2 regions of the Lachnoanaerobaculum sp. MSX33 genome follow, and region 2 is predicted to be linked to the other one. Evidence: predicted binding sites of a transcription regulator. Region 2 holds the regulator's gene; the other holds the start of a gene.
What was found. The regulator Rex, encoded in region 2, represses fermentation and respiration genes when NADH is low (regulators of the CRP and FNR family bind a similar motif). The targets are predictions, from matches to a motif close to ATTGTTAANTANTTAACAAT.

Region 1: nox (H2O-forming NADH oxidase) is a predicted target of Rex. The motif match lies at 4,783-4,802, and genes of this name have one in related genera.

The regions. Positions count from the first base shown of each region.
Region 1 covers NZ_AZXX01000061.1:41,378-57,385, reverse strand. Annotated here, with positions in the region: gene HMPREF1495_RS05900 (sensor histidine kinase) at 1-900, shown strand, start outside; gene HMPREF1495_RS05895 (response regulator transcription factor) at 913-1,635, shown strand; gene HMPREF1495_RS05890 (TRAP transporter substrate-binding protein) at 1,762-2,820, shown strand; gene HMPREF1495_RS05885 (TRAP transporter small permease) at 2,878-3,414, shown strand; gene HMPREF1495_RS05880 (TRAP transporter large permease) at 3,411-4,706, shown strand; gene nox (H2O-forming NADH oxidase) at 4,832-6,166, shown strand; gene nagE (N-acetylglucosamine-specific PTS transporter subunit IIBC) at 6,231-7,676, opposite strand; gene HMPREF1495_RS05865 (PTS sugar transporter subunit IIA) at 7,737-8,216, opposite strand; gene licT (BglG family transcription antiterminator LicT) at 8,220-9,056, opposite strand; gene HMPREF1495_RS05855 (L-ribulose-5-phosphate 4-epimerase) at 9,363-10,055, shown strand; gene HMPREF1495_RS05850 (xylulokinase) at 10,063-11,655, shown strand; gene HMPREF1495_RS05845 (sensor histidine kinase) at 11,865-13,469, shown strand; gene HMPREF1495_RS05840 (response regulator transcription factor) at 13,484-14,140, shown strand; gene HMPREF1495_RS05835 (hypothetical protein) at 14,166-14,930, shown strand; gene HMPREF1495_RS05830 (hypothetical protein) at 14,940-15,293, shown strand; gene HMPREF1495_RS05825 (signal peptidase I) at 15,295-16,008, shown strand, end outside.
Region 2 covers NZ_AZXX01000092.1:19,208-35,215, forward strand. Annotated here, with positions in the region: gene alr (alanine racemase) at 1-604, opposite strand, end outside; gene HMPREF1495_RS11505 (NAD(P)H-hydrate dehydratase) at 591-1,469, opposite strand; gene acpS (holo-ACP synthase) at 1,487-1,855, opposite strand; gene HMPREF1495_RS11515 (redox-sensing transcriptional repressor Rex) at 1,848-2,504, opposite strand; gene abc-f (ribosomal protection-like ABC-F family protein) at 2,744-4,672, shown strand; gene HMPREF1495_RS11525 (cell division protein DIVIC) at 4,674-4,886, shown strand; gene topA (type I DNA topoisomerase) at 4,962-7,043, opposite strand; gene dprA (DNA-processing protein DprA) at 7,056-8,171, opposite strand; gene HMPREF1495_RS11540 (YifB family Mg chelatase-like AAA ATPase) at 8,181-9,695, opposite strand; gene galE (UDP-glucose 4-epimerase GalE) at 9,750-10,817, opposite strand; gene HMPREF1495_RS11550 (phosphoribosylaminoimidazolecarboxamide formyltransferase) at 10,929-12,107, opposite strand; gene HMPREF1495_RS11555 (IMP cyclohydrolase) at 12,107-12,808, opposite strand; gene HMPREF1495_RS11560 (ABC transporter permease) at 12,817-14,178, opposite strand; gene HMPREF1495_RS11565 (COG1361 S-layer family protein) at 14,179-15,921, opposite strand; gene HMPREF1495_RS11570 (ABC transporter ATP-binding protein) at 15,927-16,008, opposite strand, start outside.

The DNA of each region.
Region 1 (16,008 bases), on a different contig from region 2:
CCTATCATAGTATTGATAATTTATATGGCATTCAAGCTACAGGCTCTTATAATCTCACCGATAAACAGGATGGTTGAGATATCAAAAAATATTGCCAAAAATGATTTTTCAGATAAGGACATCATAATACGCAATAAGGATGAGATGGGAGATTTGACAAATGCCTTTAACAAGATGAAGCATGCCACCTCGGTATATATTTCAAGTTTGGAGGAAAGGTATGAGCTTTCGGAACTTTTGCATAAAGAAGCCATGGAAAAGATGAACATGGAAAAAAGGCTCAATGAGGCAAGATTTGACCTGCTTAAAAATCAGATTAATCCGCATTTTTTATTTAATACCTTAAATATCATAGCGGCTTCGGCCAATCTGGAAGATGCCAAGGATACCGAGGATATGATAAGGGCACTTGGAAATATATTCAGATACAGCTTAAAGACCGATGAAAAGCAGGTAAGTCTTGAGAGAGAACTGAGCATTGTAAATGATTATATGTATATACAAAAGATGCGCTTCGGTGATCGTGTTTCATACGATATAGTTTCAAAAGTCGAAAATGATAAGGTGTATATTCCGTCATTTTCACTTCAGCCTATAGTGGAAAATGCGATAGTGCATGGAATTTCCAAAAAGGAAGAGGGCGGTAAGGTAGTAATAAGAGTATGGGAAAGAGAAAATATGCTTCACATTATTGTTGCGGACACCGGTGTCGGAATGAGCACTGAAAGGCTTAATCAGCTGAAAGATTTTATGAGAGAGAGGCCTACCGCAAAACTCGGAATAGGTTTCGGAAATATCTATAAGCGTATAAAGAATATATATAAAACAGGTGATTTGAGAATATATTCCAAAGAAGGAAAGATGACAGTGGTATATTTTCTGATACCGCAAACCGTTTAGGAAGGAGAAAATGTGAATTTACTGATAGCTGATGATGAAAACCTTGAGCTTAAGGTACTTGAAAAGACAATTAAGAAGTTTTTTTTAAATGAGCTTGATATTTTCATGGCAAGTAACGGAAAGCAGGCGGCAGGTATAGTTGAAAATACAGATATAAATATTGCACTTTTGGATATTGAAATGCCGGGTATGAACGGAATAGAGTTGGCAAAGCTTATAAGAGAGAAGAATCCGGATTGTATTATCATATTTATAACGGCATATGACAGATTTGAATATGCCATAGAAGCGATGCATATAAAGGCATTTGACTATCTTTTGAAGCCGTGGAAGGAGGAAAAGCTTACAGGACTTATCATTGAAGCCATATCAAGTATAAAAGAAATAAGTTCCGATGACGGTAAAAGTGAAAATCTTCAGGATTCACAAAAAAGCATTATAAAAAAATATATAAAGGAAAATTATAAAAGAGATATAAGTGCCGGAGATGTGGCAGGTATACTCGGTTATTCGGACGTTTATTTTTCAAAGATATTTAAGCAGCTCTTTGACGATACCTTTATAAATTATCTGACCAATCTGAGAATAGAAAAGGCAAAGGTACTTTTAAAGGATGTCAGTTTTAATATAAAAGAAGTCGGTGTAAGTGTGGGGTATACGGATTCAAACTACTTTACAAAGGTGTTTAAAAGGGCGGTAGGAATGAGTCCTTCAGAGTACAGAGGTAACATTTAGTTTAAAGATTAAAAATTTACTTATTATATTAAAATATTACCATTCACATAAGTTTTTCTTAAATATAGAATATATAAAAGAGATGTAAGACTTTTTAGTCTTAAGTATTTATTTTTTGGAGGAACAATGAAAAAGAGATTTTTTGCATTAGCAATTGCTACATTAGCATTATCAGCTTGCGGACTTAAGAGTCCTGAGACAACAACAACTGCAGCAAACAGCAACGAGACAACCGCAGCAAAGGCAGACGGCGGCAGCGAGGGTGCGGAGGTAACCTTGGTTTATGCGGAGGTAAATCCGCTTGATACAATCGTAGGACAGAGCGGTACGGCATTCAAGGAGAAGGTGGAAGAGCTTTCAGGCGGAAAGATTCATATCGATGTTCAGGCAAGCGGTGTACTCGGTTCAGAGAACGATGTACTTGACGGAATGCTTGGAGGAACAGGTACAGTAGATATGTCAAGAATTTCAGCTTTCGCTCTTACAAGCTATGGCGCAAAGAAGGCTTCACTTCTTTCATTACCATACACATTCAACTCAAGAGAGCATTTCTGGAAGTTTGTAGACAGCGACTTGTCAAAGGAGTTCTTACAAGAAACATCAGATCTGAACCTCGGTATCAAGAGCTTGTACTATGGTGAGGAAGGTTTCAGACACTTCTTTACAAAGAATCCTGTAAATTCTGTTGAGGATTTAAAGGGAATGAAGATGAGAGTTTCAAACGATCCTGTAATGAACGGAATGGTTGAGGGACTTGGTGCATCTCCTACAGTAGTTGCATTTAATGAGCTTTACTCAGCACTTCAGACAGGTGTTGTAGACGGTGCAGAGCAGCCTATAACAAACTATAAGTCAAATGCTTTCCCTGAGGTGGCTCCAAACATCATCCTTGATGGTCATACACTGGGAGCATTCCAGGTAGTAATCACTGATGAAGCTTGGGATAAGCTTACACCTGAGCAGCAGAATATCCTTGTTGAGGCCGGAAAGTATGTAGGTGAAGTAAACAGAGAAATCGCTCAAAAGGCGGAGGATAAGGTTTTAGAGGAGCTTAAGTCATCAGGTGTAAATGTTGTTGAAGTAACAGATAAAACACCTTGGAAAGAAGCTACAAAGAATGTTATCGATAAGAACACAACAGATCAGAAAGAATTATATCAGCAGTTAGTTGACTTGGATAAATAATATTATTGCCTCTTGGAGACTTCTCCAAGAGGTTTGTTGATAGAATAAGAGGTAATTATGTCAGATTTTTTTAAGGCGGTAGATAAAATAAAGCCGGCATATGATGCTACATACAAATTTGTTTTGCTTATATGTAAACTGTTATTGATAGGAGATATTGCCATCACAACAATGGCGGTTGCCGGAAGATATGTATCATTTATACCGGATCCCGCATGGAGTGAGGAGATAGTTCTAACATTTATGGCATATATGGCAGTGCTTTCAGCCGCACTTGCAATAAGAAGAGGCGCACATATCAGAATGACGGCCTTTGATCCGTATCTGCCTAAGAGTGTTGTAAGATTTTTGGATGTACTTTCAGATGTTGCGGTTTTGATACTTGCAGTGGTAATGATAGTGGTAGGATGGAAATATGCTATGAAGATTGGTGCAAAGGGTACTTATGTAAGTATGCCGGGACTTTCAAAATTCTGGCAGTACTTCCCGATACCTTTAGCAGGTGTTGCAATGTTAATATTTGAGCTTGAGGCACTTTATAATCATATAAAGGCTATTTGCTTAAAAGAAGATCCTAAGGAGGTGCAGGCATGAGTACAGGAGTAGCAATTGCTATATTACTTATAAGCTTTTTTGTAATGATATTTTTGCGTTTCCCGATTGCATATGCGGTAGCACTTTCATCTTTGCTCTGCCTTTTGGCACAGGGACAACCGCTTTCAACAATATGTCAGCAGATGGTTAAGGGTATTTCATCATTCTCACTTATGGCGGTACCGTTCTTTATAACAATGGGTTGCCTTATGGGAAGCGGCGGTATATCGGAGAAACTTATTGCACTGGCAAATGCCTGTGTAGGCTGGATGCGTGGAGGTATGGCGATGGTTAATATCGTGGCTTCATACTTCTTTGGAGGAATTTCAGGTTCTGCGGCAGCAGATACGGCATCACTCGGTTCAATCCTTATACCTATGATGGTGGATCAGGGATATGATGCGGATTTTTCTACAGCGGTTACAATTACATCATCATGCGAGGGACTTTTGGTACCTCCTTCACATAACATGGTTATATATGCTACCACAGCGGGCGGTGTATCGGTAGGAAGCTTATTCCTTGCAGGATATATTCCGGGAGCATTGCTTGCGGTATCACTTATGATCGGTTCATATATTATTTCAGTGAGAAAGAATTATCCGAAGGGTGAGAAGTTCTCGATGAAGGTGCTTTTAAAGCAGCTCAGCGTATCATTCTGGGCATTGGCGGCAGTGCTTATAGTAGTTGTAGGTGTAGTAGGCGGTGTGTTCACTGCAACAGAGTCGGCAGCTATTGCGGTTATCTACAGCCTTATTGTCAGCGTATTCATATATAAAGGTCTTGACTGGAAGGGTGTATGGAAGACTCTTGATGAATGTGTAAATACATTGTCAATTGTACTTATCCTTATTTCAACATCAAGTATCTTCGGATATTGCCTTACAACACTTCATGTTCCGGATATGGCTGCAAGTGCAATCACAGGATTTACAAACAACCCTATAATACTTGCATTACTTCTTAACCTTATTTTGCTTATACTCGGATGTATCATGGATATGGCACCTATCATACTTATTGCTACACCTATACTTCTTCCGATAGCAAACTCTATAGGAATAGGACCGATACAGTTCGGTGTAATGGTTATCTTAAACTGCGGTATAGGACTTCTTACACCACCGGTTGGAGGAGTACTCTTTATCGGTTCGGCCGTAGCAAAACTGCCTATGGAAAAGGTAGTAAAGGCAACATTGCCATTCTATCTGTGTATGATAATTACACTTTTACTTATAACATTTATACCTGTTATAAGCCTTGGACTTCCAATGCTTTTGGGAAGTTTATAAATAACAAAATATATTTTAAAAAATTTAACTGTACAAGCCCGAAAATGCTTGTTAAAAGTTATAAAACATAGTACAATTTGTTAAAGAGATGACAATAAATATTAAGATATATTTTGGAGGAAAATATGAGCAAGGTAGTAGTTGTTGGAGCAAATCATGCAGGTACTTGTGCAATCAATACAATCACAGGATTCAATGAGGGAGATGAGGTAGTAGTATTCGATCAGAACTCAAATATCAGCTTCCTGGGATGTGGTATGGCACTTTGGATAGGCGGTCAGATATCAAAGCCTGACGGACTTTTCTATTCAAACAAGGAAAAGCTTGAATCACAGGGTGCAAAGGTAAATATGAACAGCAAGGTTGAGAGAATAGACTTTGATAAAAAGTTTGTATATGCAACTTTGGAGAACGGTAAGAAGGTAGAAGAAAGCTATGACAAATTGATACTGGCTACAGGTTCACTTCCTATCGTACCACAGATACCGGGCAAGGATTTGGAGAATGTTCAGCTGGTAAAGCTTTTCCAGAATGCCGAAGAAGTAATTAAGAAACTTGAAAATCCTGATATCAAGACAATTGCGGTAGTCGGTGCGGGATATATCGGAGTAGAGCTTGCAGAGGCGTTTGAGAGACATAATAAGAAGGTAATAGTTGTTGATATAGCAAAGACTTCACTTTCAAGTTACTATGATCCGGAGTTCAGTGCACTTATGGACAAGAACCTCTCAGATCACGGTATCAAGCTTGCTTTCGGTGAGACTGTAAAGGAGATTAAGGGTAACGGCAAGGTAGAGGCTATAGTAACCGATAAGAATGAATATCAGTGTGATATGGTTATTCTTGCTATAGGATTCAGACCTAATACTGAGCTTGGAAAAGATTATCTTGAAACAATGTCAAACGGTGCATATATAGTTGATGAGACTCAGCAGACAAGCAAGAAGGATGTATATGCTATCGGTGACTGTGCTACAGTACTTTTTAACTCTACAGGAGAGAAGTCATATATCGCACTTGCAACAAATGCCGTACGTTCGGGAATTATAGCCGCATATAATGCATGCGGTAAGAAACTTGAGACTATCGGAGTACAGGGATCAAATGCTATTTCAATTTATGATTTAAAACTTGTATCCACAGGACTTAGCGAGCAGAAGGCGAAGCAGCTCGGTATGGATGTGCTTTCCACTTCATTTGAAGACTTACAAAAGGCAACATTCATTGAAACAACAAATCCTAAGGTAAATATAAAGATAGTATATGATGCAAAGACAAGAGTGATACTTGGAGCACAGATGGCATCTACATATGATATGTCAATGGGTATCCATATGTTCTCACTTGCAATACAGGAGAAGGTAACTATAGACAAGCTTAAATTGCTTGATATATTCTTCCTTCCACATTTCAATCAGCCATATAACTACATCACAATGGCTGCATTATCCGCAAAATAAAATTATAGTAAACCAAAAGGGAGCATATTTGATATGCTCCCCTTTTTATGAAGTGTGTTAATTATTATTTATTTTTAGCAAGTTTTTTGAACTCGTCCGCTACGAACTGAACTTTTGTACCGATAATAACCTGTACGGCAGTCTTTGAAGGTCTGATAACACCTGCAACACCTGCAGATTTGATCTTCTTCTCATCAACCTTTGTATAGTCCTTGATCTCAAGACGAAGTCTTGTGATACAGTTATCAATAGATGTAAGGTTTTCAGGACCGCCTACACCCTCTAAGATAATAGCCGCAACCGAGGTAAAGTCATCATTAGCTAAAACAGCCTTCTTTTCTTCTTCCTCATCATCCTCTCTACCCGGAGTCTTTAAATCAAACTTTGTGATAACAAAGCGGAAGATTGCATAGTATATTGCACCGTAAACCACGCCGATCGGAACCATAAGAAGCGGATTTTGTGCAAACGGAGCTTTAAAGCTGAGTACCCAGTCAACAAGACCGGCACTGAAGTTAAATCCTGCTCTTATAGGAAGGAGTGCAACTACAGCAAGTGAAATACCTGTTAAAACAGCATGGATAACGTAAAGTACAGGTGCAAGGAACATAAATGCAAACTCAAGCGGCTCTGTAACACCTGTAAAGAATGATGAAAGAGCTGCGGCAAGTAAAAGACCGTAAGCGGCTTTCTTTCTTGCATCCTTAGCTGTGTGATACATAGCAAGAGCAGCGCCCGGAAGACCGAACATCATTACAGGGAAGAATCCTGACATATACATACCTGTCTGTCCGAGGACACCGCCTTCTGCGCTTCCCCAGAATTTACCGATATCATTGATGCCTGCAACATCAAACCAGAATACAGAGTTAAGTGCATGGTGAAGTCCGAACGGAATCAAAAGTCTGTTGAGGAATCCGTAGATACCTGCACCTACAGCACCTGTGCTCAGAATCGCCTCACCGAAGCTTACCAATACACCATAAACAACAGGCCAGATAAAGAATAAAACAATAGCTGCAATAAGTGAAAAGCCTGCAGTAACGATAGCCACACTTCTCTTACCGCTAAAGAAAGAGAGTGCATCAGGAAGCTTTGTTGTTTTAAACTTATTATAGCAAACAGCACCGATAAGACCGCAAATAATTCCGATAAACTGAGTCTGTGTCTTACCGAAAGCCGCAGGAACGGCATCAGCCTCAACACCTGTAAACATAGCTACTGAACCCTTTGATAAAAGAGTTGTAACAACAAGCCATGAAACAAGTCCTGCAAGTGCTGCGGCACCGTCACCATCATCACTCATACCGACAGCAACACCTATGGCAAACAAGATAGCCATATTGTCAATGATAGCACCGCCTGCCTTTAAAAGGAAAGCTGCTATTATGTTATTTCCACCCCAACCGGTAGGATCGATCCAATAACCGATACCCATCAAAATCGCCGCCACAGGAAGGCAGGCTACAGGAAGCATCAAAGACTTCCCAAGACGTTGTAAATACTTCATAAAAATTTCTCCTTAATGTTTAAGTTCATCCCTTTGCCGGCCGGTCAAAGAGAAAATTTATTATTTTGGTATTACTACCAATATTTCACTATCCTTAGTCACAGCTATATCTGTGATACTTTCAACCGATTTAAAATCCGGAGTATTGCAAACAAGCATTATGGTTATAGTATTAAATCCTGCTGACTTTATTTTATCAAGATCTGCCTGTATAAGCGGATCTTTTGCTTTAACTCTATCCCCCGCTTTTACAAAGGAAGAGAATCCTTCACCGTTCATCTTTACGGTATCAAGCCCGATATGGATGAGAATTTCCTCACCTGTATCGGCTAATATACTGACAGCGTGTAAGGTTTCAAAAATCATAGTTACCTTACCGTCAGCAGGAGAGGTTACAAGACCGTCATTTGGAACGATTGCAACTCCCTTTCCAAGCATCTCTGATGAAAATGTCTCATCAGGAACCTCTTTTATAGAAACACTTTTTCCGCTCATAGGACTGAAAAATGTATTTTTCTTCTTCTTAAATAAACCGAACATATTTTACTCCTCTGCCATAGTTACTCTTTTTATATGAATTGCCAAGTAGGTCATTTCCATTCTTGTTATCTTTGAACGGGTTTCAACCTCTATATATTCTGCAATCCTTTTTCCGCATTCGAATTCTTCGGGATACTTTTCTTTCATCATATCCTCAAAAATTGTATCGTCGTCATGTAGCATCTCATTTCTGTAAAGTCTTTGAATAAGAAATTTTACATGAGTAACAAATCTTTCATAGTGGATAGAGTTTTCATTCAGCTCCACGTTCAATTCACTCTTTACAATGTCCATTATATCCCTCATAAGATGTGGAAGACTTAAAGTCTCCTTCATATGAGTGCTGTACTGCGCATTGACAAAATGAAGTGCAATAAAGCCTGCCTCCGAATCCGGAAGGGAAAGTCCTATTCTATCATCTATGAGTCTGAGTGTATAGAGTCCAAGGGCATATTCCTGAGGATAAAATCTCTTGATTTCCCACATAAGAGCATTCTCGGGAGTCATGCCTTCTTTAAATCGTTCAATGGCAAAATTCACATGGTCAACCAGAGTAAGATAAATGCTTTGGCTGAGCTTAAGCTTTTCCACATTGATTGCATATGAAATGACATCATCTGTAAGAGTTATCCTTTCAATAGGGATATCCGCAATCATATCCTGAAACTTAAGAAGCATTTCATTTTCCTTGATACGAAATACCTTTTCTATTTCAGACTCCGATAGAGAATCCCCTTTTTTTCTGCCGAAGCCTATACCCTTACCCATGGCAATAATTTCCTTGTTTTTATGGTCATGGGTTAAGACAATATTATTATTTATAATTTTTTCAATGATCATCGCACCACCATAAAGCAATAAAAAAAACCAAATAAACCATAGAACTATGGTAAATTCGGTCTTGCCTGCGTCTCAGTAACAATCCTAAAATATTAGAATTTATGTAAGTATTATGACAGAATTCTTAAGATAAATCAATCGGCAAAATGTAGGAATTATATTTCTAAAATTGGAGATAATAGATAAAGAATTGAGAATAAGAAATGAAAAGAGCAAAATTAAAGTATTAATTATTGCTAATAAACATTTTAAAAGCTAAAATACTTAATATAGCAATTCGTAAAATCTATTTATATCAGGAGGAATATGTTAGAAAAACTGAAAAAAGAGGTATATGAGGCAAATATGCTTTTGCCGAAATATGGTCTGGTGACATTTACATGGGGAAATGTATCGGGTATTGATGAAAGCGGAAAATACTTTGTAATAAAGCCCAGCGGAATAGAGTATGACAAACTTACACCTGATGATATGGTGGTAATGGACCTTGACGGCAACCGTATAGAAGGAAGATATAATCCTTCATCCGATACAAAGACACATCTTATACTGTATCAAAACTTTAAAGATATAGGTGGAGTTGTACACACACATTCACCCTATGCAACGGGATTTGCACAGGCAGGAGCGGATATTGCCTGTATGGGTACTACGCAATGTGATTATTTCTATGGTGATATTCCATGTATAAGACATCTTACAAAAGAAGAGTTGGATGAGGATTATGAGCTTAACACAGGTAAGGTGATAGTGGAAACTTTCAAAGAAAGAAATATCAATCCTGTATATATACCCGGATGTATATGTCACAGCCATGGTCCTTTTGCATGGGGTAAGGATGCATATACGGCGGTACATAATGCAGTAGTAATGGAAGAAGTTGCGAAGATGAATTTATTTGCACTAAGTATAAATCCGAATGCTGTGAAAGCGCCGAAATATTTACAGGATAAGCATTTTTTGAGAAAGCATGGTAAGAATGCCTACTATGGTAACTAGGGGGAATATGGAAGTAAAAAAGATAATAGAAACAGGAGATATATTCTTAGGAATTGAATTTGGATCTACAAGAATAAAGGCTGTATTGACTGATGAAAACGGAGAAGTACTGGGAACAGGGATCCATGATTGGGAAAACAGCTTTTTAGACGGTATTTGGACATATCCGCTTGATGAGATACTTTCAGGACTTTCAAGCTGTTATGCGAGTATAAAGAGGGATATAAAAGAAAAGTATGGAGTGACTCTAAAGCAGATAAAATACATGGGTATCAGTGCTATGATGCATGGATATATGGCGTTTGATAAGGATATGAATCTGCTTGCTCCTTTTCAAACTTGGAGAAATTCAAATACTTGGGAAGCGGCAAAGGATTTAAGTGAAAGCTTTAAGTTCAATATTCCGCTCAGATGGACAATAGCACATCTGTATCAGAGAATAATTGATAAAGAAGAGCATGTTGAGAAACTTGATTTTGTTACAACATTGTCATCATATATTCATTACCTGCTTACAGGTGAAAAGAATATAGGTATAGGCGATGCTTCCGGAATATTCCCTATAGATTCTGTTGCTATGGATTATGATGCATCAATGCTTAATATATTTGAAGAAAAGATTGCAGAGTACAAATTTCCGTGGAAGATAAGAGAGATATTGCCAAAGGTAATGGTTGCAGGACAAAGAGCCGGAGTACTATCAAAGTCGGGTGCAAGTCTTTTAGATAAAGACGGGGACTTACAAGAGGGAAGTATACTTTGTCCACCTGAGGGTGATGCGGGTACCGGAATGGTAGCAACCAACTCTATTAAAAAAGGTACAGGAAATATGTCTGCAGGTACAAGTATGTTTGCAATGCTTGTACTTGATAAGAAACTTAATGATTACTATGAGGAAATAGATATGGTGACTACACCGGCCGGAGATCCGGTGGCTATGTCACATGCAAATAACGGTACAAGTGATTTGAATGCCTGGGTTGGCTTATTTAGAGAATTTTCAAAGCTTTTCGGTATAAATATTTCAGATGGAGAACTGTTTGAAAAACTCTATACAAATTCATTAAATGGTAGCCCCGACTGTGGTAATCTGATGTCATTCGGATATTTTTCGGGAGAGGGTATTACGAAGCTAAATGAAGGAAGACCTTTATTTTTAAGAAGCCCTAAGAGTGAGTTCAATCTGGCAAACTTTATGAGAGCACATTTATACAGTTCACTTACAGCAGTTAAGGTGGGGCTTGATATCTTAACAGAGAAAGAGAATGTAAAGATAAAGAAAATGATGGGGCATGGAGGATTATTTAAAACCAAAGGAGTCGGACAAAGATATCTTTCTGCAGCAATCAATGCTCCTGTAGAAGTGCTTGAAACCGCAAGTGAAGGCGGTGCATGGGGAATAGCATTGCTGGCATTATATGTCAGCCGGGCGGATAAGTACAGCTTAGATGAGTTCCTGTCTAAGAAGATTTTTGACAAAAACACCGGAAGCGAAATTATGGCTGATGAAAAGGATGTGGAAGGATTTAAGACCTTTACACAGAGATATCTGAATGCTGTGGATATTGAAAGGTTGAGCGTGGAGAAATTCGCTGAATAAAAATGTAAAGAGTTCCGTGATTTTTATAAAATCACAGAGCTCTTTTTTATTTCAATACAAACTTTTCTAAATGTGACTATTACTAAAAAAAGTTTTACTAGATATATATCTTATAGTGATATATAATAAGAAAGTAATAGAAAGTTTAAATCATAAATTAAATAAATTTTAATAGACGGCTTTAGGGGCTGTGCAGGGGAACGGTTTAGATGGGTGGAAAAGAATGCTCCACATATATAAATATAAACGTATTGTGGAGAATAGCAGCTTTTATAATATCAACAGTATTTTATATTTCGGTTTCGGTATATAACAAAGAGAATATAAATCTGATTATTTTTTTGGGGATGTCAGTCTCATGTGCATTAAGTTGCTGGCTGTATAAAAAGGTCTGTGAGAACAGAATGCACTTTAGGATTATGTTCGTTTTGGAAGTATTTGCTTATGGGATATTTATATTTCTTAGCGGAGGGTTCAACAGTCCGTATTTATGGTATGAAGTAAACTGCATTTTGTTGATGGTTGCTTTAGACAGAAATATTATAGTAACATTTATTGCCTGTATCTGGTGTTTATTTTGTGCCATAGCCGGAAAGAGTATAGAAAATTCGTCTTATCAGGATATCAATATTATTTTGGGCATGGGTATGCTTATGTGCGAGTTCTATATAATCCGTTATTATGTAGCATACATAGGGAAGCAAAATGAAGAACTTGAAAGTTTGAATACGGAGCTGACTAAAGAAAAGGAACTTAGTAACTATGCTTTTGTAATGTTGACGGAGTTGAGTGAAAGCTTTGGACTCTTTGCAATGACGGATCCGAAAAAAATCATGGAAAAGCTGTCAATGCTGCTTAGAAATAACAATTTGTATCGGGAATTTGTGCTTGTAAAATTTGAACGTGATGATTTTCCTGAGATTATAGAGAGCTGCGGTATTGAAAAAGATGTATATGATGACATATCGGAAAAGGTAAAGTTTCAAGATGAATACACCGGTAATGGTGAGAATGTAGAAATATTAAAAATAGAGTCATCCGGTAATACTTATGAATTAATAAAAATAGGAGAGACCGATTATCTAAGCGGTATTTTGATAAGGCGTGCATCGGAGTTGCATGATGACGGAAAGGATTTCTACTTACAGTTGATAAAGACGGTATTCAATAATCTGGATACCTACGCCCAAATAGAAAGATATGTAGCTGTAGAGGAACAAAATCGTATTGCAAATGAAATACATGACACTGTAATACAGAAACTTTTCGGCATTACCTGTAATCTTGCGGTATTGGAAAGTAAGGTGAAGGCGGATGTAGAAAAAAAAGATATTATAGAGTCCATACATATACTGAAAAAATCTGTAGAGAGCACGATGGCGGAGCTTAGAGAAAGTATCTACGGAAAAAGATTCAAGGATAATATAAATACATTTATTCATGCGCTATATGCATATATGGAGGAACTTGAAAGGCTTAATGATGTAAAGATAAATTTAAATTTGGATGAAGAAGCGGATTATATAAAGATAGCGCAAAAGATAGCTCTATACAGAGTTGCATGTGAGGCTGTGAATAATGCTATAAAACATGGTAAGTCAAAAAATATAAATATCGAATTAAAAATGCAATCAGACACTGTAGAGCTTTTGATAGAAGATGACGGAACAGGTTTTTCAAGAGAGGATAAAAACTTCTCAGAAGGTAACGGATTGAGAAATATGCGAAATATAGCCGTTTTATTAAAAGGATATTTGAGTGTGGTATATGACAATAAAAAAGGCGTTAGAGTTAAACTTAGTTTGCCGAGATAACAGGAGGACGGAATATGGTACTTGTTTTAGACGATCACCCTATTGCAAGACAGGGACTGGAATCAATTATAAAACTTCATAAGCCGGAGGAGGAAACCTTGCAGGCGGGCACTGTCGGTGAAGCCATCGATTTGGTAGAGCATAAACCGGTAGATATGGCATTTGTGGATTTGCATTTACATAATGAGAGCGGATTTGAATTTTTGGAGTGGGTACAAAGACATGATAAAGCTATAAAGACATTTGTAATAACTTCATCTTCAAGTGAAAGTGATTTTGTAAAGGCAAAAAATCTCGGGATAGACGCGTATGTATTAAAAGATGCGTTTATAGACGATATTATGTATAGCCTTAAAGTTGTTGACAGGGGAGGAAAGTTCTATTCTTCAGACCTGGTTGACAATATGGGGAGCTTTACGGAAGAAGAAAAAAAGATAGAAGCTCTGACAAAAAGAGAACTGGAAGTCGCACTGCTTTTAAGAGAGGGCTATACAAATGCAAAAATTGCAGAGGACTTGTTTGTATCTGAAGGTACTGTAAAGAAACATATTTCAAATATATTCGGTAAGCTTGATATGTACAGCAGAACGGAAGTATTGGTATTTGTTGAACGAAATATTGAAAAATTTGAACTGGCATTTAATTTGGCTGAAACAAGCCATAATTTATAAAAATCATATATAGGATAGGAGAGTTATGCACAGTAATAGAAAGTTTTTAAAGAAACCGTTTGTTTTTTTGATTTTATTTTTCGGATTGGCGGCAATAGGCGGAGCTTATTCAAGCTGGCATTCCGCTTTATCGGCAGAAATGAAGATGACGAGCGGAGTTATGGATATATTATTTGCCGGAAATTCCGATGAGAAGTATTCGGTGTATCTGACTGATGAAAGCGGAAATAATGAAACTTTGATAGATGCCGAGTTCAGTACAACAGATAAGGAAGTTGAGATTACATTTACTGAGGGTTTGCCTGTGAATTCATTACTTGAGGGAAAGCTCTTGAAATTGGATTTTCCTCTTACAACCTCACAAGGAAGTACCGTAAATAAATTAAATTATACAAAGCTTGATATGACAAAGACAGGAGAGGACTTGGAGCTGAGAGCGGATAAGGCTGTGCTTGCATATGAAGGAGCGGCATATTCTCTTGGAGAAGATGAGGCTGCTTTTATGCAACCTCTACAGTTTGAAGTATATAAGACCTTGAGTGAAGAAGGAAAAGATGAGTTTAGCGGACAGATTTATCTGAAACTCAAGGCGGAAAGCGTGGAAAAAATACTTGAACTGCCGGTAAGTTTCATTATAAACAGTGAGAAAATGCAGGAAAGCCTTGATCTTGATTTTAATGAAGGAAACCTTGTAGCTTCAGTAGGAAACGGCGTAGTGGTGACATATTCCTGTGAGATACCTTTTGATGTATTTCAGGGAGGATCTAAAGTGCAGGACGACGGTAAATAGGAGAGGAATATGAAAAAAAGAATTTGTTTATGTATAGCCGCATCGGCAATGGCTTTAATATTCTGCTTGACTTCATGGGCATACTGGAAGGATGAGCTGAAGGTAAAGGCCAATGTTGCCTTTGCTTATGAAGCACAAATAGAAGTAAAAGAAGAAGCGGTTCAAAAAGAAAGCAAGGCGGATGAGGGGGCGATTTCAAAAGAGGAGAATGAAGATACGGTTAAAAAATCCGAACAAAGAGATAATATCAAACCTGATCAAAGGGACCTCGTTATAAGACCTAAAAAGTCTAAAGAAATTACACAGGAACCCGAGAAATCTTTAGGTGAAGATAAGTCTGAGAACATTATTGAATCCAAATGATATGAAAAAGATAAGCCTTGAAAAAAGATATATTATTTATGCAAGTATACTTTTACTATGTGTAATAATTCCGGCCTTACCATATATTAAAGTAAAGACCTTAGAGATGCCTTTTATTGTGTCTTTATATTGGTGCATACTGATAGGCATTATGCTTTTTATTTTACCATGGCTTTATATACCGGTAAAAAATCCTGCAAGCAGATACCTTGTAGGATACGGTTTATCAGGGGGAATAATATTTATAGCACTGAAATTTGTGCCGGCGGTATTTATGAAAAAGCTGGGAGCCAGCCCCTATGATACATCGATTCCGGGAATATTTGTAAATGCATTAACGATAATACCTGCAATTACGGCAAAGGAGATGATAAGGTATTACTCTTTTGCATCGGCATGTAAAACTTTAAAATATAAGAGAACGGCTATATTTTTAATAACAATAATAATGTGTCTTGTTGAAATCAATTTTGGAAATCTTTTGGCCATAAAAGAGTTTAAAGAATTGTTTATATACAGTACACAGATTTTATTGCCGATAGCGGCAAAGAACATTCTTATGTCGGTATTTGTATTCTATGGAGGTGTGCTGTCAAGTGTAGTGTATATCGGGATAATACAGATTTTTGAAAAATGCTTTCCTGTATTGCCTGAATTGTCGTGGCTTCTTGACGGAGCCATAGGAATCGCTTTTCCGATTGTCTATGCCATGTTT
Region 2 (16,008 bases):
GTACTATAGGAGGTTCTATTCCCATACTCTTTAGTAAATCCAAAAATTGCCTAAATAAGCTCTCCTGTTCTTTTGCAGACGTAAGATCACTTTCATCAGCACTGTGAAAATGTGTGAAAATACCTTCAATCTCGATATTTCCCATTTCACTTATTTCTTTTATAATGTTTGCACTCTCTTTTGTAGGCTTAAAACCGATTCTGTTCATACCTGTATCTATTGCTATATGAATAGATATCTTTTTCCCAAGCTCTTCGGCTTCTTCATTTATTTTCTTAGCCTGATCCAGCGTAAAAACCGATTCCCTTATATCAAATACTATTGATTCTTTGTAGCTGTTTCTTGGAATACATGCCAGTATCAAAATAGGATTTGTGATACCATGGTATCTAAGATTAACACCTTCTTCAAGTGTAGCTACGCAGAAAAAGTCCACAATATCTTTTATATATAATGATACGGGAACACTTCCATGTCCATAACCGTCAGCCTTTACAATTGCCGCCAGTTTCATATTTTCTTTTAAAGCTTTTTTTGTAACTGTTAAATTATGCTTTATTGCATCCAGATCAACCTTTGCATAAGCACGTCTATATGAGTCCATTTCTCTTCCTTCTATTAAGCACTTCACCTATATTATCTATAATTTCTCTTGCCAAAATACTGTGCTCTCCATATTTTTTACCGGCAATACTGCCGGCCATGCCGTGTATGAAAACTCCAAGCGCCACAGCCATATCATCATCTATGCCAAGACAAAACATGCCTGCAATTATACCGCATAGAACATCTCCGCTTCCGGCCTTTGCCATGGCTGCACTTCCGGATTTATTTATAAATGTATCCTCCTTTGCGGCGATAACACTTTGATGAGATTTTAAAACTACTGTAATACCGTATTTATTTGCATATTCCTCGGCATACTTTACCGGATCCGATAATATATCATCTATAGATACATCTATCAATCTTGACATCTCCCCTATATGAGGAGTGATAATAATATTATCTGTATAATACTTTGTAAGTGTAGCATCAGCTGCAATAATATTCAAAGCATCCGCATCTATTATCATAGGAACATAACATTCGGCTAAAACATATTCTACAATGATTTTAGCATAATAATCTGTAGAAAGTCCCGGTCCAAGTACCACTACGCTTGACCAATCAAGACATGACTTAATCTTATTTATAAAGCATTCCTTATTCTCATATGCTTCTCTCTCATCATAAGTTGTTATTATTGCTTCAGGTAAAAGTGTTTGTAAAATTGTACGATTTTTGCTTACCGTAAGTATTCTAACCAAACCTGCGCCTGAACGATATGCCGCCATTGCACTCAAAAATGCGGCACCGCTCATTCCGTTACTTCCGGCAATAACCAGAACATGCCCATAGCTGCCTTTATTTGCATTCTTAATTCTTTCAGGTATATATTTTAATGCAGTTTCATCAAGAATTCTCATATCCCCATCTCCACATATTAGTCTGTTTCTATTACTACCATTGCAATTGCCAATGAGTCGGTATTGCTTATGGATACATGGATTTTATTCTCATCAATTCCTTGTAAATGTCTGTTTGAATTATTACAGATTTTTATAAAAGGCTTTCCAAGTTCATCTCTGAGTACCGCCAAGTCCTTAAGTTCAACACCTCTGAAACCTGTTCCCAATGCTTTTACAAAGGCTTCCTTTGTAGCAAAATTTCCGGCCAGAAAACTGTCTCTGTTTCTGCCTCCGGCCATATCTATTTCACTATCATTGAAAGCCTTCTTTAAAAAAAATTCCTTTTTAATTGCATTTGATATTCTGTCTATTTCGACTATATCAGTGCCGATCCCTCTAATCATACTTCCCTTCAAAAGGAACAGCATCTACATTACTGACTCTATATGACAGCCTCATAAGAGATTCTGAAAGATGCACATTCTCAACAACTACATCATCAGGTACAACCAAATCTGTATGTGCAAAATTCCAGATTGCCTTTATTCCCGACTTTATAAGTCTGTCCGCAACTTCCATTGCTCTGGTCTTCGGTATTGTAAGTGCCGCTATCTGTATATCATTTTCAGATACAAACTTCTCAAGGTTATCAAGAGAATACACTCTTGCACCACGTATAGTTTTTCCGAAAAGATTAGGATCCACATCAAACATTCCTTTGATAAGGAAACCTCTTCTTTCAAAGTTTGCATAATTTGCAATAGCCTGTCCCAAATGACCTGCACCTATTATTATAATATTATGCTGACGGTCAATTCCCAAAATCTTTGCGATTTCATTATACAGATATCTTACATTATATCCGTATCCCTGCTGTCCGAAACCTCCAAAGTTGTTTAAATCCTGTCTGATTTGAGAAGCCGTAACCTTCATTCTCTCACTGAGTTCTTTTGAGGATATTCTTTCAACACCCTCTTCTGACAGCTCACCTAAGTATCTATAGTATCTTGGCAGTCTTGAAATGACTGCTCTGGATATTTTTCTTTCTTCCATATTTATTCCGTTCCAAATATCAATTTATAAATTATTCTCAGCAATTCCATTTGTTAAGAATTCTACAATTAGTATATTATCTATTAATATAAATGTCAATACAGATATATATGGTGAATATTATATATTTTATTAAGTTTTTGAGCATATAAAGGCTTCATTTGTATCATGAATTGTCTTGCATTTAAGCATGTATTTAAGCTATACTTATGTGGATTATATGGCTAAGGAGGCAAATTTTGATTTTAAATGCTACAAATATCTCAAAGTCTTTCGGAAGCAATGAGATAATAAAAGATGCAAATTTTTTAGTCAATGAACATGAAAAAGTTGCCATTGTCGGTGTAAACGGTGCCGGAAAAACCACACTGCTAAAAATACTTACAGGTGAGGAACATGCCGACAGCGGTAATGTTATACTTGCAAAGGATGCAAAACTCGGATACTTAAGACAGATAAATAATGTAGATTCCACATTAAGTATTATAGATGAGCTATATACAGTTATAGAGCATATCCTTAACATGGAAAAAAGAATGTTAGAGATGCAGGAACAGATGCAACATCTTTCAGGCGAGGCACTTGAAGAGTTATATTCTTCATATACCGCTCTTACTCACAGTTATGAGCTGATGGACGGATATGCCGCAAAGAGTAAAGTCATCGGTATTTTAAAAGGACTCGGATTCGATGAAAATGATTTTGACAGAAAGATAAATACATTATCAGGAGGTCAAAAAACAAGAGTCTTCCTTGCAAAACTGCTTTTAGAAGAACCTGATATTATTTTACTTGACGAGCCTACAAACCACTTGGATCTTCGAAGTATAGAATGGCTTGAATCCTATCTTTTAAACTATAAGGGTGCGGTAATTATAGTTTCACATGACAGATATTTTCTTGATAAGATAGTTAGTAAGGTCATAGATATTGAAAACGCCGAAGTCCAAATGTATTCCGGAAACTATTCAGACTTCTCCGCAAAAAAGCAGATGCTTTTAGATGCCAAAATGAAGGAATATTTGAATCAGCAACAGGAAATAAAACATCAGGAAGCTGTTATTACAAAGCTTAAGCAATTTAACAGAGAAAAGTCGATAAAACGAGCCGAGAGCCGTCAAAAACAACTTGAAAAGATTGAAAGAGTCGAAGCTCCAAAAACTCATATAGAAAATATGAGACTCTCTTTGGATATTTCAAAAGAAAGCGGTAAGGATGTGCTTACAGTACATGATTTGTCAAAGAGTTTTGATGAAAAGCATCTCTTTTCAAATATAAATTTTGAAATAAAAAGAGGGGAAAGAGTCGCTATTATAGGTGATAACGGTACAGGAAAGACTACCCTACTAAAGATTATAAACGGACTTTTAACTCCTGATACCGGTGAAGTAATCTACGGGTCAAATGTTTCCATTGCGTACTATGATCAGGAACACCAGGTACTTCATATGGACAAGACTTTGTTTGATGAGATTTCAGATACTTACCCTGAGATGAACAATACTCAAATAAGAAACATACTTGCAGCTTTTCTTTTCACAGGTGAGGATGTGTATAAAAAGATCGGTGATCTTTCAGGTGGAGAAAGAGGCAGAGTATCTTTGGTTAAACTTATGTTATCAAAAGCAAATTTCCTGCTTTTGGATGAGCCTACAAACCATTTGGATATTCTAAGTAAGGATGTACTTGAAAGTGCCTTAAACAGTTTCCCGGGTACTATTTGCTATGTATCACATGACAGATACTTTATCAATAAGACCGCAACAAGGATTCTTGATCTTACAGGAAACAGATTACTTAACTATATAGGAAATTATGATTACTATATTGAAAAAAGAGAGGCGGTAGAAGGTGCAGCCAATCTTTCAAATAATAATATAGAAGAAAAACCTACAGAAATCTCAGATTCAAAACAGGAATGGATTGAAAATAAGACTGCACAGGCTCAAAAAAAGAAAGTAACAAATGCCTTGAACAAATGTGAAAAGGAAATAGAAAAACTTGAAGAAAAACTTGCTCTTATCGATGAGGAATTTGCCGATCCTGAGATTTCCTCAAATGTAGGTAAGCTTATGGAACTGCAAAAAGAAAAAACAGCTCTGGAAGAAAAGCTTGAAAAGCTTATGAACGAGTGGGAAGAACTGACTTTAAGTCTGGAGGAAAATTAATATGAAAATGAAAAAGTTTTTTGCGATAATAATCTTACTTTTACTTATATTCAGTTTGATCTCAACTGTTCTTGTTGCAATATTCTCAGACAATATCAGATTGCTTTTTGTATTATTGTTTATAGATATTGTAATGCCTGTAATAATATATGCATATCTTGTAATAACAAAACAGATAAGAAATCTTGATAAAAAAGATGATGATAAGGAATAACAAAGCAGCTATAATAAAGTATTTGTGTGTAAATAAACGACCGGCTTATTAAGTCGGTCGTTTAACTTTAAATATTTATTCTTCTTTTGGCTTATTCTCGGAATATCCGCATTCTTCATTCATGCAAAGTAGCTTATTTCCTTTTTCAACCATATATGAGCCGCATTTTGGACAGGCTATAGAAGAAGGCTTATTCCATGACATAAAATCACATTCAGGCGCATTGCTGCAACCATAGTATATTCTTCCCTTCTTAGTCTTCTTTATTACTACTTCACCATCACATTTAGGACATTTAACTCCTATCTTTTCAAGATACGGCTTTGTATTCTTACATTCGGGGAATCCCGGACATGCTAAAAACTTTCCGTGCGGACCATATTTTATAACCATGTTTCTTCCACAGTTTTCACATATCACATCTGTAACTTCATCAGCAAGCTTTACATTTTCAAGCTCCTTTGAAGCCTGCTCTACTGCCGACTCAAGATCCGGATAAAAGTTTGATACAACAGTTTTCCAATTTACACTTCCGTCACCTACAGAATCCAGTAATTGCTCAAGATTTGCCGTAAATTCCTTATCCACTATGCTCCCGAAATAGTTAACCATCATAGAGTTTACAATCTGTCCAAGCTCGGTAACATAGAGATTTTTTTGCTCTTTAACAATATAATGTCTTGCAAGAATTGTAGTAATAGTAGGTGCATATGTTGACGGACGTCCTATTCCCTGTTCTTCCAATGCCTTTACAAGACTTGCTTCCGTAAAATGTGCAGGCGGCTGTGTAAAATGCTGTACATCCAAAAGCTTTTCAAGTTTAAGTTCATCTCCTACCTTAAGCTTTCCGATAACAGCATCCGAACTTACCTTTTCTTCTTCATCATCATCAGTATAAACACTCATAAATCCGTCAAATACTATTTTTGAGCCGGACATAGTAAAGATATAATCTCCTGCACTGAGCTTCACTGAAGTAGTCTTATACTTTGCATTTTCCATTCTGCTGGCAACAAATCTCTTCCATATAAGCTGATACAGTCTGAAAAGCTCTCTTGGCAAAGATTCTTTAACCATTGCCGGAGTAAGATTCACATCTGTAGGTCTTATAGCCTCGTGTGCATCCTGAACATTATTGTTATTTGTCTTTGTAACAACATTTTTTGAAACATATTCAGATCCGTAGCTTTTATCTACAAACTCTCTTGCAGCGGCATCTGCCTCGGCAGCTATTCTGGTTGAGTCTGTACGCAAATATGTTATAAGAGCTATTGTTCCCTTGCCCTTTACTTCCACACCTTCATATAATTGCTGTGCAAGCCTCATTGTCTTTTGAGTTGAATAGTTTAACTTTTTGCTGGCTTCCTGTTGCAAGGTAGATGTTGTAAACGGAATAGGAGCCTTCTTTACTCTTTCACCCTCATTTATCTCTGAAACCACATATGAAGCACCCTTTAATGCCTTTAATATTTTATCCATCTCAGCTTTATTGTTTATGGCAAGCTTACTCTTTTTACCATAGAACTTGGCATTTACAGTCTTTTTTGAGTGCTCGGTCAAAAACTCGGCTTCAAGAGTCCAATACTCCTCAGGAATAAACTCATCTATTTGTGCTTCTCTGTCACATATCATTCGAAGAGCTACAGACTGCACTCTACCGGCAGACAATCCTCTTTTTACCTTTGCCCAAAGTAGAGGGCTGATAGAGTATCCCACCATACGATCCAATACTCTTCTCGCCTGCTGCGCATCCACAAGATTCATATCCAGATTTCTTGGATGCTTAATAGCCTCTTTTATTGCATTTTTTGTAATCTCATTAAAACTGATACGAAATACCTTTTTTTCACTGTCTTCAAGTTTTAAAGCCTTTGACAGATGCCAACTTATTGCCTCACCCTCACGGTCAGGGTCGGTTGCAAGATATATTTTATCAGCTTTTTTAACATCTTTTTTCAGTTTAGCAAGTAACTCGCCCTTGCCTCTTATGGTAATATATTTCGGTTCAAAGTCATTTTCAACATCAATACCCATTGTGGATTTAGGCAGATCCCGCACATGCCCGTTTGACGCCGTAACCTCATACCCCGAACCTAAATATTTTTTAATGGTCTTTACCTTTGCAGGCGACTCCACTATCACTAAACTTCCAGCCATTTTAACCCCTTACTAACTTAATCTCTTACAATAATAATTTGATGATACTTGTACGATAAAACCTTCCAATTCAAGTAATAAAAGTGAGCTAAGCACTTGAGAGATGTCTAAAGCGCTTTCTTTGATTATGTCATCTATATATTTCGGTTTTAAATCAAGGCAACTATAAACCTTTTTATCATTCTTTGCAAGTATATTAGAGTTTTTTTCATTATATACTTGAATTTTTTTATCAACATTAAGATCAAGTGCTTCCAAAATATCCGTAGGTGAGGTTATAATACCGGCACCGTCGGATATCAATTTATTACATCCAAGACTCATACAATCTGTTATTCTTCCCGGTAGTGCAAATACTTCTCTCCCCTGTTCTATGGCATGTGTTGCCGTTATAAGTGAACCCGACTTAAGTCTTGCTTCTATTACTACAGTAATATCCGCCAGACCTGAAATAATACGGTTTCTTATAGGAAAATTAAACTTTAAAGGATTTGTTCCCAAAGGAAATTCAGATATAACACCTCCAAAGCCTTCACTACATAACTTATTGTATAGAGTAAAATTGCTATCAGGATAACATACATTTACTCCTGTGCCAAGTACTGCATAAGTTTTTCCTTTAGAAATAACAGCACCCTCATGTGCCATACTGTCGACTCCAAGTGCCATTCCGCTTATTATATCCACATCATTTGCAGCCAGTTCCTGTGCAATAAACTTTGCCATTCCAAATCCATATTCACTTGCACCTCTACTGCCCACTATTGCTACGCTCTTTCTCTGCCTTGGAATATCACCTTTTACAAATATGCCGAAAGGATAATCTCTTAAATCCAAAAGCTTTTTGGGATAATCATCTTCAAACGGAAGTATAAACTTTATTTTTCTTTCATCTAAAGACAGATATTTTTCATGTAGTTCATTTAGTTTAATTTTTAATCCTAAAACAGCCTTAATTTGCTTTTCACTTAGTTTTACTTTCATCTTTAAATTTTCAAAGTTCATTTCAAAAATACTGTATAAAGGTTTAATATTCTCATATATAGCACGCTTTGAAGCATAACCGAGCTCCGCTAAACTTGACAGAAAAAACATTGCTTCTCTGTCTGAAATATTATTTATCTGCATATTTCCTCCTTACCAATATTTATCTTCTAAAGAGCGATATGATATAGCCTCACATATATCATCATGCTCAATATTTTTATGTTCATTAAAATCTGCAACAGTTCTTGCAACTTTTAATATTTTATGAAGTCCCCTTACACTCATCTTTTTCATCTCATATAAATCAGATAGGAAAATATCATCACTCTTTTTTAAAGCACAGAATTTATTTATAAGACCTGCCGGAATTTCAGAATTGTAAGAAAACCCATAATCTTTATATCTGTTTAGCTGTATCTGCCTTACTTTTTCTATGTAATTTTTTATTTCTTCACTGCTGATATTTTTAAATTCACCTTTAAGCTCTGCATATTTTATCAGTGAAGTCTCAACAGTTATATCTATTCTGTCAAGTAACGGTTTTGATATTCTTGAAAGATATTTTCTTACCTGAGCCTCATTACAACTGCATTTACTTCTGTCAGGATAGTATCCGCATTTACACGGATTAGTAGCCGCAACCAGCATAAAATCTGAAGGATATTCAATACTTGCATTTACTCTTGAAATACTTACAGTTTTGTTTTCCATAGGCTGCCTAAGTACCTCTATGGTATTTGTCTTAAACTCCGCCAGCTCATCTAAAAATAATACTCCCTTATGTGCCAGAGAAATTTCACCGGGCTTAGGTATCCTGCCTCCTCCTGAAAGTGCCTGTGGAGAAACACTGTGATGAGGGTCCCTGTAAGGCCTTATTTTTAATACAGGCTCTTTTGAATTAAGCAGCCCACATACGCTGTATATCTTCGAAACTTCCAAAGCCTCTTCATCGCTCATATTTGGCATTATTCCGGGAATCCTTTTGGCAATCATACTTTTTCCTGTACCTGCAGGTCCTATAAACAATATATTATGACGTCCTGCAACAGCAATCTGCACAGCCCTTTTTAGTAATATCTGTCCGTTTACATCCGAAAAGTCACTGTATTCTTTTGTTTCCGGGATTTGTATTTGAATATTTTCCGAATAAGTTTTTTCACCGTTTAGAATTTCGATCAGATCTTTTAGAGTTTTTATACCATAATTTTTAATACCTGTAACTATATTTGCCTCTGCCAGATTATCATATGGAAGAAATACATTTTCAAAGCCGTTTTCTTTTGCAAATATAACAATCGGCAGTATGCCTCTTATAGGAAGTAATTCACCACTGAGTGAAAGCTCACCTACAAAGAGTGATTTGTTTAATATATCGGATTTTATTGTTCCAAGTGCCTCAAGAATTGATATGGCAATAGGTAAATCATAGCCACAACCTTCTTTTTTGATTTCTGCGGGGGATAGATTTATAACGATTTTTCTGGGATAAAAAGAATATTTAGAATTTTTTATTGCGGTCTTTACTCTGTCTGCCGCCTCTTTGACTTCACCGGATAGAGAACCTATTAGAATAATTCCCGGCAGACCGTCACCAATATCGGTTTCACAGCAGACATGAAATGCATTGATACCTAAAAGACCTGCTGTATGTATTTTACTAAGCATAATCTCCTTTATAAACCGCCTTACGGAAAACTCCGTAAGGCATATAATTTATATTTATTTTTTAATAACTGAACCGTCTTTTCTGACTACTATATCAGAGTTCTCCTCTTCAAATCCGTTCGGATTTGCCTTTTGCCATCTGAAAGAGTCTCTACACATATCTTCAATATTTTTCTCAGCCTTCCAGCCAAGCTCTTTAAGCGCAAGTGAAGGATCTGCATAACAAGCAGGTACATCTCCGGCTCTTCTGTCTTTGAATACATAATTGATTTTTAAATCATTTACTTTCTCAAATGCATTTATTACATCAAGTACACTGTATCCTATACCTGTTCCAAGATTATAGATATCCACCTTTCCCGGATCTCTCATCATCTTTTCAAGAGCCTTCACATGTCCCTTTGCAAGGTCGACAACATGGATATAGTCTCTTACACATGTACCGTCCTTGGTATCGTAGTCATTTCCGAATACTCCAAGGCATACAAGTTTACCAACGGCAACCTGTGTGATATAAGGTAATAGATTGTTTGGAATGCCCTTAGGATTTTCACCGATTCTGCCTGACTCATGTGCTCCTATAGGATTGAAATATCTTAAAAGCATTACCGAGAACTTTTCATTTGCAGTATGCAAATCTGTAAGGATTTGCTCAAGCATTCCCTTTGTTCTTCCATATGGATTTGTTATAACACCGAGAGGTGCATCCTCTGTAATAGGAACAACCTTAGGATCTCCATATACTGTAGCACTTGATGAAAATACTATCTTTTCCACTCCGAACTCTCTCATTACTTCACATAAAATAAGAGTTCCTGTAATATTATTGTGATAATACTCAAGCGGCTTATATACAGACTCTCCAACCGCCTTTAATCCTGCAAAATGTATAACTGCATCTATATTATTTTCTTTGAATACATTTGTAAGAGCCTTTTGGTTCAACAAATCGACTTCATAGAAACGTAAAGACTTTCCGGTAATCTCTTCAACTCTCTTAAGTGATTCCTTTGAAGAATTTACCAAATTGTCCACTACAACCACTTCATAACCTGCATTCAACAATTCAACACAGGTATGACTTCCGATATAACCGGCACCACCGGTAACTAATATTGCCATAACCCCTCCATAATATCCGGAATATCAATAAAAAACTGTTATAAACCTATTGATTATTTAAATTTTATAATAAAATATATATTAAATCAACAAATTTTTTCAATAATATGCTTAATGATGGAAAAGCCTTATGCCTGTGAATGCCATGGTGATTTTATATTTATTACAACATTCTATAACCGCATCATCTCTTAAAGAACCTCCCGGTTGTGCAATAAATTCCACACCGCTTCTTTTTGCTCTTTCAATATTGTCACTGAACGGAAAGAATGCATCCGAACCAAGGCTTACACCCTTTAGATTCTTCAGCCAATCTCTCTTTTCTTCCCTTGTAAATTCATCCGGTTTTTGTGTAAAGATATGCTCCCACATTCCTTCGGTTAAAAGCTCCTCAACGCTGTTATCACCTATGTAAACATCAATTGCATTATCTCTGTCCGCTCTTTTTATTCCCTCTTTAAAAGGAAGATTAAGCACACATTCAGCCTGCCTTAAAAACCAGTTGTCCGCCTTATTTCCTGCAAGTCTTGTACAATGTATTCTTGACTGCTGCCCCGCTCCTATACCTATTGCCTGTCCGTCTTTTACATAGCAAACGGAATTTGACTGAGTATACTTTAAAATTATTAAAGATATAAGCAGATCAAGTTTTGCACTCTCAGGCAAATCTTTGTTTTTTGTCACAATATTTTCAAGCAGGCTCATGCTTATATCCAAATCATTATGTCCCTGTTCAAATGTAATACCGAAGACCTGCTTCTTTTCCGATTTTGCCGGAATATAGTTTTCGTCTATTTGAAGGACATTATATTTTCCGTTTTTCTTTGCTTTAAGTATTTCAAGAGCTTCATCACTGTATCCCGGCGCTATTACACCGTCAGATACTTCCCTCTTTATAAGTAAAGCGGTTTCTTTATCACAAATATCACTCAGAGCGATAAAATCACCGAATGATGACATTCTGTCCGCACCTCTGGCTCTTGCATATGCACAGGCCAGAGGTGAAAGTTCGTCATCCTCCACCCAATATATCTTCTTTAAAACATCATTAAGCGGAAGTCCTATTGCAGCGCCTGCAGGTGATACATGTTTAAAGCTTGTTGCGGAAGGTAAAGAACTTACTCTTTTCAGCTCTGAAACAAGTTGCCACCCGTTTAAGGCGTCAAGTAAATTAATATAGCCCGGATTTCCACTAAGTACTTTTATAGGAAGTTCCTCACCGTTTTCCATAAAAATTTTTGCAGGTTTTTGATTAGGGTTACAGCCATACTTTAAAATCAACTCTTTCATTACATACCCTCCAACTTATTCTTTATAACCTGTATATATTCACCGGTTTCCAAATTTATATACCTGACTGCCAAAGATATTTTATTTTCCGAATCAAGAGAGTTCCAAAGTTTTTCGCTGAATTCATCTATATCTCCGGTTATCTGTATCTTTTTCGGTTCACCTTCAAAACTTTTTAGAGGATCCGAATTTTCTTTATAGGTATGAATCAAAAATCCCTCACCTGCTTTTACATTGTCATAATTATAGAAAAATCTTAAAGTCCGGTTTTCATCCCCTTCATCACTCTTTAATATAGAAAGTTTAAGTTTAAGTCTGTCTTTTAATTCAATAAGTCCTGATATTCTCGGTGTAAAATTCGGTGCATCAGGTTCAAAAGTTCTTGTATACAGTGCATCTTCAAAGCTTTTACCGGTCTTTAAATATTCATAAACCGTGTCCGTTTGATCACCGTTTGTTACTATTACACTTTTATCACATACTCTTACAGGAGAATAGATAATTAAAGACGGATCGCCAAGCAGACTTTCATCAAAAGCCTTTGTACTTATATCATCACCATGTACTTCAAATATTCTGTTTCTTGAATTTACACTTCTCCCCATGATGAAATAGGCAAAGACGGCATTCTTACCGTCATCCGACTTTCCAAGTACAATTCCTCTACCCGGGTACTCTAATTTTGACAGATACTCAAACATAAAACCTCCTAATCGTTTCTAAGTGCAGTTAGCGGACTTAACTTCATCGCTCTTAAAGAAGGGAAGAAACCTGCCAGCATTCCTATAATAACCGCAAAAATAATTGCTGATATTACAAGCCACGGCGGTATTCTTGATATATTTCCGTCTACTCCGGAAACAGCCACCGCCACTCCAAGAGCATTGATTACAATTGAAATAATAAAACTAAAAATAACTCCGGTCAAGCCTCCTATAAGTCCGATAGCACCCGATTCTATAAGAAACATATCTCGTATACGATTCATATCACAGCCTAAGACCTTCATAATTCCGATTTCTTTGGTTCTTTCATATATACTCATCATCATAGTATTTGCAATACCTATAGAAGCAACAAACAATGACACGGCTCCGATACCGCCAAGTACCATCTGAATCATATTTGTAGAGGCTTTACTTTGTTCAATCCACTCCATTTGAGACTCGGCCTGAAAACCCATATCTGTGATTTGCTTTTGAACTGTCAAAACATTTTTCATATCATCCACATATATCTTGGCGGAATCATATACCAGATACTTTAACGGCTTACCTTTCTTTGTTGTAGGTTGATTGGGAATAGGTTTGTTTTTATAGACTTTCTTAAGCATTGCCTTTAAAGCGTCTATATTACAATATATTCCGAAACTGAAATTATTGTAACTGTCATAATCATCCAATAAAGCACCTCCTTTTACCACACCTGCAGTATCTATAATATACTTCTTTGGCGGCTTCGGTGCATTCTCCCCTCCGGCATTTGCCTTATCATAGGCTTCCGTGTCAAAGATAACAAACATGGGCTTGTTGTAGTCCACATTTGGAAGCTTGTTAGTCTGATAAAATGATTCATTTGGCTTTTTAGGATTCTGAAAATCTTTAATAACAAAATTTCCATATACAAATTCAAGGTTTTTCTTATCTGTAGGAATATGACCGCTCTCAAGTTTTATTTCAGCCATATATTCTTCATTTACTCCGTTTATTTGAGTGTTTTGCATATAAGGTCCCTGCATGATAATTACATAAGTTGACAGCACGGGAGATACTCCTTCCACATGCTCTATCTTTGAAAAAGTTTCAATAGTATCATCCTTTATACGCAAGGGTTCCGCCTTTTTATTTGATGAATCATCTTGTCTGTTGTATGGAACGGTAACATCTATAGCTTTTAGTGACCCCGACTGTGCGATGCTCTCTTTATTCAATTCATCCAGTCCGATACCGAGTGAGAGCATAGTCACAACGGAAGCAGTACCTATAAGTACACCCAGTACGGTAAGTACAGTTCTAAGCTTTCTTCTTTTCAGGTTTGAAATACTTAATTTAAGTAAATCAAGCAATTTCATTTACATCTGCTCCTTTTTTGATTTTCTTTTCTTCAATATCAAAGCACTTGCTATAATAACAGACGATAAACCTCCCCCGATTATAACAGGTAAAGGATTAAATCTCCTGTTTTCTTCTTCAGGTATTTGCTGATCTGTTATATCAAAATCAGTTTCCGCCTCTTCGTTTACATTCAGGATAAAATCTCTTGTTTCCTCTGTTATATTTCCGTTTTCATCTTCATAGCTTATAGTAAGGTTTATCTTACCGTCATCTGCAGTTACTGCTTTACCTGTCAAATTTACATCCACATTTCCGCTCTCACCGGGCTTAACATTTCCTATATAGGCTTCATTCTCCTTTATTGAATCCGCCTTAAACTTTGCCATAAGATTATAAAGAACTACCTTTCCGGTATTATTTATCTGAAATGTGATATTTGCATCATCACCGACGCTTATACTGTCAGGGTTGATTTCAAAGCTTCCGATATTCATCCTTGCAACCTGTCTTACAGGTATATCTATACTGACCTTATCAGTAGCATTTTTATACTCCGGTGAATCATACTGCTCATTTATTGTAATTGAATATGACCTTTGATCCACACCTGCCCTTGCACTCATCTTAAGTCTAAGCTCGGTGGTTTGATTTGCAGGCAGAGAATTCACTGCATGAGAACTTGATCCCTCCTCCATACTGAATACCGCACTGTCACTCGCCTTTTCAGATTCCAATGTGAATAAAATATTGCTGGCAGCTACACTTGCAGAAGCATTTTTCATTACAATAATCAAATCGAAAGTTTCACCGGCAAATACATCCTTGGGCTCCGTTCTGTAACTGTCTACTACTATTCTTGCCTTTGTTCTGTCATTCGGATTAAATTCTCCCGGTGAAGTGGTTGTTGCATCCTTATCTTTATTTTGTATATGTACAAAGAATTGCTCTTCAGTCTTTTTTATTTCACCTTCGGTAGAGTCACGGTATGTGATTTCAAGCTTTATCGGATAATAACCTGTATAGGTGTTTTTTTGTATTGCAAAACTGTAATCAAGGCTTGTAACTCCTCCGCTCTCAATCTTATCAAAATGTCTGTCATAGTTGGCATCATTTATTTCAAACGGAAAAACCGTATTGTCCTTATCCATCACCATATGAGCGGTAACATCAAAGGCTGTAAGCTTACCTGTATTTGCAAGATTAAGACCGAAGTTTAATACATCAGGATATTTACCTCTGGGTGTTGACTGTCCTTCACCTAAAGTAAACTCCACATCCTTTACCGCTTCCGATTCACTGCTGTCGGTTGTGGCTGATTTTTGAATATAAACATTTATATATTCCTGTATACCTCTTCCACCTTCTTTGTCATCTGCCAGATAAACAGGAATACCGTAGTAACCTTCAGGAATATCTCTTCTTACTCTTGCTGAAATAGTAATGCTTTTTTTCTTACCCTTACTTATCTTTCCTACATGCTTTCTGTCTGTAGTCTCGGATGTAAGTTCAAAAGGAAATTCTATATTTTCATCCTCTTCATCATCATAAGCTATACCTGCCCATGCATCCGCATAGTCTGAACCCGTTTCAACATAAAATGTTACACTCATCATTTTACCTGTTTTTCCGACAGGTATCTTATCCTGATGAAATACATTGTTGCTTTCTATGTTTCTTAACTTTGCAAAAGATTCTACCTGTGAGATAATGACCATTAAAAGAATCATCACAATTCCCAAAATTTTCTTTACACCGTTCATATTAACTAAACCGCCTTTCCATCTACTATTCTGATTTGTCTGTCTGCAACATTAGCTATATCATTATCATGTGTAACCATAATAAGA